2 regions of the Streptosporangium brasiliense genome follow, and region 2 is predicted to be linked to the other one. Evidence: riboswitches for the same ligand, from Rfam matches in the RefSeq annotation. Region 2 holds a riboswitch; the other holds the start of a gene.
What was found. Region 2 has a riboswitch for guanidine ahead of J2S55_RS19280 (DMT family transporter). Riboswitches for the same ligand answer to the same signal wherever they lie in the genome.

Region 1: it holds a riboswitch for guanidine, as region 2 does, so the genes downstream of both, J2S55_RS42280 (MBL fold metallo-hydrolase) here and J2S55_RS19280 (DMT family transporter) in region 2, are expected to answer to the same signal.

What each region holds. Positions count from the first base shown of each region.
Region 1 covers NZ_JAUSRB010000002.1:7,283,662-7,287,826, reverse strand. Annotated here, with positions in the region: gene J2S55_RS42290 (MarR family winged helix-turn-helix transcriptional regulator) at 1-429, opposite strand, end outside; gene J2S55_RS42285 (hypothetical protein) at 550-684, shown strand; gene J2S55_RS42280 (MBL fold metallo-hydrolase) at 792-1,670, opposite strand; guanidine-III (ykkC-III) riboswitch at 1,684-1,751, opposite strand; gene J2S55_RS42275 (nuclear transport factor 2 family protein) at 1,923-2,081, opposite strand; gene J2S55_RS42270 (MarR family winged helix-turn-helix transcriptional regulator) at 2,146-2,604, shown strand; gene J2S55_RS42265 (cysteine hydrolase family protein) at 2,948-3,580, opposite strand; gene J2S55_RS42260 (MFS transporter) at 3,799-4,165, opposite strand, start outside.
Region 2 covers NZ_JAUSRB010000002.1:2,272,727-2,276,891, reverse strand. Annotated here, with positions in the region: gene J2S55_RS19295 (hypothetical protein) at 1-376, shown strand, start outside; gene J2S55_RS19290 (SRPBCC family protein) at 401-868, opposite strand; gene J2S55_RS19285 (VOC family protein) at 911-1,279, opposite strand; gene J2S55_RS19280 (DMT family transporter) at 1,344-1,667, opposite strand; guanidine-III (ykkC-III) riboswitch at 1,684-1,749, opposite strand; gene J2S55_RS19275 (class I SAM-dependent methyltransferase) at 1,745-2,554, opposite strand; gene J2S55_RS19270 (acyl-CoA dehydrogenase) at 2,760-4,165, shown strand, end outside.

The DNA.
Region 1 (4,165 bases), 5.0 Mb from region 2:
CTGGCCACGCTCCTCGGGCGTAAGAGGGTGGAAGGTGTCCTCGAGGAAGGCCGGGACCGACGTCTGGGCCTCGGCCAGCCGCCGTTGGCCGGAGTCGATGATGGTGACGGCGTAGGAGCGGCGGTCGCGGGGGTTGCGTTCCCTGCGCACGTGGCCCGCCTGTTCCAGGTCGTCGCAGATGCTGACCATGACGCTGCGGTCGATGCGCAGCTCCTCGCTGAGCGTCTGCTGGGAGCAAGGGCCGACGGCGTCGAGCATCTGGAGCACGAGATGCTGCCCGACCCCGAGGCCTTCCTCGGCGGCGTGCGTGTCCGCGGCGCGCGCCACGGCAGCCGAGGCCCGGCACAGTGCGATGTCCAGCCGCTCGGCGGCGAGTTGCGGAAAGTACGTCGGCCGTGCGCGCTCGGCTGTCCTGGTCGTGGTCGCCATCGATCTCCTCTTCGCCCTGCCGCCAGCCTACCGCATACCGTCTTTCCGCCAATCGTTTGACAGCAGATGATTTGTAGTCATACGGTCTCATTCATCTGTCGGCAAATTGTTTGTACTCAGATGGAGAGTGGTCGTGTCACGCCGGCCGGTTACCGCGTCGCGTTCCTGACAGCGGGCGGCTTCTCCCCGCTGGGCGCTCTCATCACCGCCTACGGCCTGCGCTCGCGCCGCCCCGCCCCCGTAGCCACCGCCTGAGTGGTGAAGGCCCTCCACTCGGGGCGGGCCGGTCGATCAGCCGGCCCGTAGGTATCGCGGCCGGGGGCGACGTCGCATCGGGCAGGAGGTCCGATGCGTCGTGCGGCTCATGAGTTCGGCCAGAGGACGAAGAGAGGGTAGGCACGCCGGCTGGGCCGGTCGCCGATCTCCTTGATCGCCGTACGGATTTCGTGCAGGTGCCCGGTGGTCATCTGCAGTGGGGGCTCGTCGGGCTGGTAGGTGGTGCGGATCGGGTAGTCCACGCCTGGCTGCCTGGTCATCTCGATGTGGCAGCCGAGCACGTGGGTGACCGGCCGGCGGTCGGAGAAGTCGATCAGGCGGTCGATGCTCCGGGCGAAGGCCGACCAGTCCTGGATGTAGAGACGGCCCGGGTAGACCGTGTCGCCAGTGAGCAGGAGCCCGGTCCACCGGTCGTAGAACGTGACCGCCGCCTCGTGGTGGCCCGGGGTGGCCAGGCACTCCAACACACGGCCTCCCAGGTCGACCTGGGCCACCACGTCGGGATCCTTGCTGAACCCGAAATACTCCCAGGCGGTGACCAGGTCCGCGCCGACCACCGTGGTATCGGGGCGGCCGGCGAACTGGTCGTCGCCCGCGACGTGGTCGCCGTGCGGGTGGGTGTGCAGCACCAGCAGGTGGTACTCCTCCCGGGGGTGGCGGGCGAGCCGGCCGGCGACGAGCTCGTCGACCACCCGGCGCAAGGGGAAGAACTCGGCGGATGCCGTGGCGCCGGTGTCGATCAACACCGCCCGCGCGTTTCCGAACAGCAGGAACAGGAACGGCGCCTCGTAGTTGATCGCCATGTTCTGCCGCAGGATGAACGTGTGCTCGTCGTAGGCGTGGACCTGGATGTCCGGATCGGTGTTGTGCTTGGCCGACGGTGAGCCGTGAATCCACCGGACGTCCAGCGCGCAAGGCTCCGGAGTCACTCCGGTGAAATCGATCAGGGATATGCCCGCATCCATGACGTCTCCTTCGAGTGCGTCGTCTTTGCAGGCCGGGTACGGCGCACATCTCGTCCGGGGCAAGCGCTTACGGGCTTCCACGGCGACGCTACCACGGCAGTGATCAACTGCTCTCCGTCACCGTGGAACGTCCGGGGTGCCTGTCGCCGCGGCGGAGCGGCGTCGGACCGGCGGATCCTTGATGCCGGGGTGCGGGTCGTATCCGGCCGGAGATTCCCGCCAGGAGGGTGCGCCGGCGGTCGGCCGACTCGATCATGTCCAGGTTTCGGAGTCGTCGGCGAACAGCGCGCCGAACGCCTGGGCGTCACCCGGCGTCCAGGCCGCCAGGAAGTCGGCGAAGAGTTCTTCGATCTGAGTGTTGTCGCCGGTTCGCGTGCTGGGAGTGGTTGCGGTGAGGATGGTTGAGCGCATGGAGGCCTCCGCACATGATATCGTCGTTTCGATTAACGAAATATACGATAACGGAAAGATTCGAATGTCGAAACACAGTGTTTTCGGGGAGATCGCCCTGGAGCTGCGGCAGCTGCAGCAGAGCTTTGACGCTTTCGACGAGGCGGCCGCCGCCCGGCTCGGCCTCAACCGCACCGACCTGCGCTGTCTCGACGTGGTGCTGGCCGACGGCCCGGTGCCCGCGGGCCGGATCAGCCTCGCGCTGAAGCTCAGCCCGGCGGCCACCACCACGGTCATCGACCGGCTGGAGCGCGCGGGCATGGTGGTCCGTTCCACCGATCCGGGTAACCGCCGCCGCGTCCTGGTCGCCGCGACCGACGCCGCCCGCTCGGCCGATGCCGAGATCTTCGTCCCGGTCGGCCAGGCGGGTGCCCGGGCGCTGCAGGAGTACGGGCCGGACGAACTGGCCGTCGTCCTCGATTTCCTGCGTACTGCCCGAAGAGTCCAAGAAGAGCAGGCCGCCCGCGTCAGGGCCCTGTCCTGAGCTGGGGGCAGGCAATGATGAGGGGGGAGGAGGGCCGGCCTTTCCTGTCCGTTCCGCGGTGATGACCTCACGGTCCGCCGATCCCGAAAGGCCGGGTGCCCGACAGCGGCGCAGCCGGGACCATACCGTCTGCCGCGACACCCCGACATGGCCGGCGGTCTCGCTCACCCCCGCGTCGGCGGGGACCGCCGACACCGCCCGACAGCGCTGCTCGACAGCGGACAGACCCACACACAGCTGACCCGTCCGACCGTCTCGGCGGACACATGATCCGTCAGCGGTCAGAACCGAGGTCCGGCCGCTGACAGCGATCCCCCTGACGGTCGCTGATCGTCATTGACGGTTATGCCCTGCCGGTCTTTGCCCGATCGGGATGGCTCTCGTGCAGGAGCGAGCGCAGTTCGGCGGTGTCGACGATGTGGGCCACTCTCGGGAAAATGCTGGTCATCAGGGTCTGGTGGGCTTGCGGGTCCGGGTCGGTGACACCGTCGGAGAGGACGTAGAGCCGGTAGTCGCGGTCGGCGGCGTCAGTGACGGTGGACAGTACGGCGCCGCTGGTGGTGATGCCGGCGATGACCAGGGTGGTGATTCCGCGATCCCGCAGTTGCCGGTCCAGGTCTGTCGTCGACAGCGCGCCGTAGCGGGTCTTGCGGACGGTGATGTCGCCGGGCTCGGGAGCGAGCTGATGGTGGAAGTCTGTGGCGGGATCCGCGTGGTGCATGAGGCGCTGCCGGCCGAGGAAGGAGAAAGTCTTGTTGGCCGGCGGGATCGCCGCCCAGTCGGCTGCGGTGAATCCGACTCGCACGTAGGCGATGGCGGCGCCGTGCGCTCGCATGTCGGCGATGGCGCCGGCCACCCGTGACAGCAGCGCTTCCGGGTCGGCCAGGCCGGGGAGCGAGGCCAGGATTCCCTGCTGGTAATCCAGGACGAGCAGTGCGGCCGTCCGGGGGTCGAGCACCGGGGGCGTGACGGTCATTTCTCTCCTTGGGTGATGAGGGTGCCCTGACACGCGAGACCGCGCGCCGGGGCCGACTACACATTGGGTACGTGAGCCACGATCTGCCGTGCCGCGACCCCACCGGCCTCGGTGAAGGCCGCCGCGCTCATCTCCGAGCCCTACGCGGAGGGGCGGACCGCTCCGACAGGGGTGCGCGACCCGATCGCGGTGACGGCCGTGACGGCCGTGACGGCCCGTCAGGCGCGGCTCGGTGCCGGCTCCGGCTCGGTGAGGGGTGCCGCGGCGCGTCGGGGGAGCAGCAGCGGAGTCGCCAGCAGGAGCACGCCGGCCAGGCCGATGGCCGTGCGCGGGCCGAGCAGGCTGCCCAGCACACCCCATACGGCCGTCAGGAGCGCGGTCGAGACCTTGGTCGTCACCGACCAGGCGGACAGCGTGCGGGCGACCCGCTCGGTCGCGGTGCGTTCGAGGCGGTAGGTGGCGCAGACGGGATTGAAGACCCCGCAGCAGAAGATCAGCCCGAGCTCGACGCCCATCACCAGCAGCAGCCCTCCGGTCCCCGGCCCCAGGAAGGCCAGCCCGATGGGCCAGATCGCGCGCAGCACC
Region 2 (4,165 bases):
CGTGGCCGCGGCCGCCAGCTTCGGCATGGGCCTGATCCTGCCCGGGGACGCCAGCCTCACCTGGGCTCTGTCGCTCGGCATCGGCCTGTTCACGCTGATCGCGGCGGTCGGCTCGGTCAGCAGGCCCAAGACCGGCGACCGGGTGACCCGGCAGGCCCGTCTCTGGGCCCTGCGCCACCCCTGGCGGTTCTCCCTCTACCCGGCGCTGGGCGCCGCCGCGCTCATGTATCCCGTGCAGCTGATCGTCGACGACGAAGGCGTCTTCGGCGCGGCGCTGGACGCGCTCCAGGGCGGTGTCGCGGTGTATCTGGTCACCGCCGTCCTGGCCCTGACCCTCAGGGGACGGGGGCAGTCGTCCCTGCCGCACGGTGGCTGAGCGGGTCCGTCCCGCCGGCGGCTCTCACGCCCGCTCGGCCACCCGCTTGATGCCCTCCAGGGTCCGCCGCATGTTGGCCTCGTTGTGGGCGACCCGGTCCCGGACACCGGTGACGAGGCCGCCGATGACCCGCATGAGGGGGTTGCGGGTGGTCCAGGTGCTCTGCTCCACGTGGCAGCCCGTCTCGGTGGGCGTGATACCGAAGCGCCAGACGGCCACGTGGATCAGACCGGCGGCCTGGACGTGGTAGGCGAAGGCCCGGCCGGGCTCGGCGGTGATCACCGTGCAGAGGGTGGACCAGCGCCGCCGCCCGTGCCTGTTGTGCCCGCGGAACCTGGCCCCGGGCCGCGCCTCCCGGACCGGTCCGACCCATCGGGCCCGCTCGCACTCCACGTTCCAGTCACCCATGTCGGTGATGTCGGTGACCAGGTCGTAGACCACCGCGGGCGGCGCCGCGATCTGGATGCTCACGGACGCGCTCGGGGGGCTCATGACCGCAGCATGTCCGACAGAACATCACTCCGGCAAGGGCTGCTACGCCTTCTCGTACCCCGCGCGGCAGACGCAGAACTCGTTGCCCTCCGGGTCGAGCATGGTCACCCAGCCGGTGCCGTCGGGGTTGCGCCGGTCGTCGTGGACCGTGGCGCCGAGCCCTAGCAGCCGCTCGACCTCCTGGTCGCGGGTGGTGCCCTCGGACCCGGTGACGTCCAGGTGGACGCGGTTCTTGACCGTCTTGCCCTCCGGGACCCGGATGAACAGCATGTTCAGCGCGCCCTGGAGGAGGATCTCGTCGTCCTCCTTGCCGCCGTCGGGGTGGATCACCCAGCCGGTGGCCTCGCTCCAGAAGGTCGCCAGCTCGTACGGCTGGGCGCAGTCGAAAGTCACGAAGTGAACGTCAATCATGCGCACACCCAATCGCGACACCACCTAAGTCGTCAAACCGGTTAGCCATGGCGCCCGCGCGGGATCAGTGCCCGCCGCCGGCGAGGTTGAGGCCGACGACTCCGGCGAGGATGAGGGCGATCGAAGCGATCTTGAGGAACGACACGTCGTCGCCGAGGAACAGCATGCCCAGCGACGCGGTGCCGACGGCACCGATGCCGGTCCAGACGGCGTAGGCCGTACCGACCTCAAGGCTCTTGAGACCGACCGCGAGCAGGCCGAAGCTGAGCACGGCGAAGACGACGAATCCGACGCTCGGCAGCGGCACGGAGAACCCGTGGCTCATCTTGAGCGAGTAGGCCATCGCGACCTCGAACAGACCCGCGACGATGATGATGACCCAAGCCATGACGGCTCCCTCCACAGGAGCGTCGTCTTTTCAGGCCGGGTACGGCGCGTCTCGTCCGGGAGCCTCCCGTCGGGGGCTCATCCGCTGGAACGCTGCGGGTCTCCTTCTGATTCCCACCAGAGTGTGAACCACCGCTCGCGCGGCAGCGGCCACATGTCCAGCTCGACCACCGCCGCGATGACCTCTGCGGCCCGGTCCTGACCGAGGCAGAGCCGCCGGCATGCGCTCTCGGCCAGCTCCTCCAGCGTGCCGAAGCGGCTCAGCGGGGCCGGCCGCCACTCGTGGCGGACCTCGTGGCCGAGCGCCTCGGCGACGGCGATCACGTCGTGGGCCGTGGGCCGCTCCGGGCGGCGCAGGCCGTGGAAGTGCTCCCACAGGGGGGTGAGCCAGCTCATCGGATGGCGCTCGGTGAGCTCCAGGACGACCCGGCGGCGGGCGTGGCCGGACAGCTCGGTGAGGAAGGCCGCCAGGTCGGGCACGTTGTAGACGACGTGGGCGGCGACCGCCACGTCCGCCACCGGGGTCTCGGCCGCGACGTCGGGCCACCGGCCCCGGACGGTCCGGACGGGGACGCCCAGCGCGTCCGCCCGGGACGTCAGCTCGGCCAGCATGTCGGCGGAGGGATCGACCGCGATCAGCTCCCCCAGGCTCCCGGCCAGCGGCAGCGAGGCGGCCCCGGCGCCGGCGCCGACGTCCAGCACGGTCCCCCCGGCCGGGAGCGCCTCGGCGGTCCGGGCGAGGGTCGGCCCCTCCGGCTCCGCGAGCGCGAGGTCGGTCCGTCCGGCGAACCGGGCCGGCGAATGCCCCCAGGGGTTCTCCGGCGCCCGCGCCACGATCTCGTCGGGGATGGCCCACTGGGCGAGGTCCGATCGCCACTGTTCGTCCATGCGGCCGAGCTTAGGAAAATTCGCCGGGCCGGTCGATCAACGTCAGGGCCGGGAGTCGCCCAGGTCACCTGACCTTCCCCGGAGGAGTGTGACAAACGTCCTATCAGTACGGTTTTCTAGGGGTTACTGACGGGTAGCATTGTCGGTAAGGTTACTGGCCAGTATGTAAGAGTCCCGGTTCCCCCGGTTTCAAGGAGCAGACCCCATGGGCCACTACAAGAGCAACATCCGTGACCTGGAGTTCAATCTCTTCGAGGTGTTCGGGCGCCGGGACATCCTGGGCACCGGCCCCTACGCCGACCTTGACGAGGACGTCGTGCGGACCATCCTCGACGAGGTCAACCGCCTGGCGACCGGCGTGCTCGCCGACTCCTTCGAGGAGGGCGACCGCAAGCCCCCGGTCTTCGACCCCGCCACCGGCACGGTGACGATGCCGGAGGGCTTCAAGAAGTCCTTCGCCGCCTACCGCGACGCCGGCTGGACCAACATCGGTCTGCCCGCCGAGATGGGCGGCCCCGGCCTGCCCAACAGCGTGAACTGGGCGCTGGCCGAGATGATCCTCGGCGCGAACCCGGCGATCTGGATGTACGCCAGCGGCCCGGCCTTCGCCCACGTGATGCACGCGATCGGCACCGAGGACCAGAAGCGCTACGCGCAGCTGGCCATCGACAACCAGTGGGGCGCCACCATGGTGCTCACCGAGCCCGACGCCGGTTCCGACGTGGGCGCCGGCCGCGCCAAGGCCGTCCGGCAGCCCGACGGCACCTGGCACATCGAGGGCGTCAAGCGCTTCATCACCAGCGCCGAGCACGACATGGCCGACAACATCTTCCACCTGGTCCTGGCCCGCCCCGAGGGGCACGGCGTGGGCACCAAGGGGCTGTCGATGTTCCTGGTCTCGAAGTACCACGTGGACCTGGAGACCGGCGAGCTCGGCGAGCGCAACGGCGTCTACGTCACCAACGTCGAGAAGAAGATGGGCCTGAAGGTCTCCACGACCTGCGAGCTCACCTTCGGCGAGAAGCACCCGGCCGTGGGCACGCTGATCGGCGAGGTGCACGAGGGCATCAAGCAGATGTTCATGATCATCGAGCATGCCCGGATGATGGTCGGCACCAAGGCGATCGCCACGCTCTCCACCGGCTACCTGAACGCCCTGGAGTACGCCAAGGCCCGCGTGCAGGGCGCCGACCTCACCCAGATGGCCGACAAGTCGGCGCCGCGCGTGACCATCACCCACCACCCGGACGTGCGCCGCGAGCTCATGCTCCAGAAGTCGTACGCCGAGGGCATGCGGGCGCTGGTCCTGCTCACCGCCACCTACCAGGACGCGGTGCAGATCGCCGGCTTCGAGGGCCGCCGCGACGAGCACGCCGAGGCGATGAACGACCTGCTGCTCCCGCTGGTCAAGGGCGTCGGCTCCGAGCGCTCCTACGAGCTGCTGGCCCGGTCGCTGCAGACCCTGGGCGGCTCGGGCTACCTGCAGGACTACCCGATCGAGCAGTACATCCGGGACGCCAAGATCGACTCCCTCTACGAGGGCACGACGGCGATCCAGGGCCTGGACCTGTTCTTCCGCAAGGTCCTGCGCAACCAGGGCGCGGCCCTCGG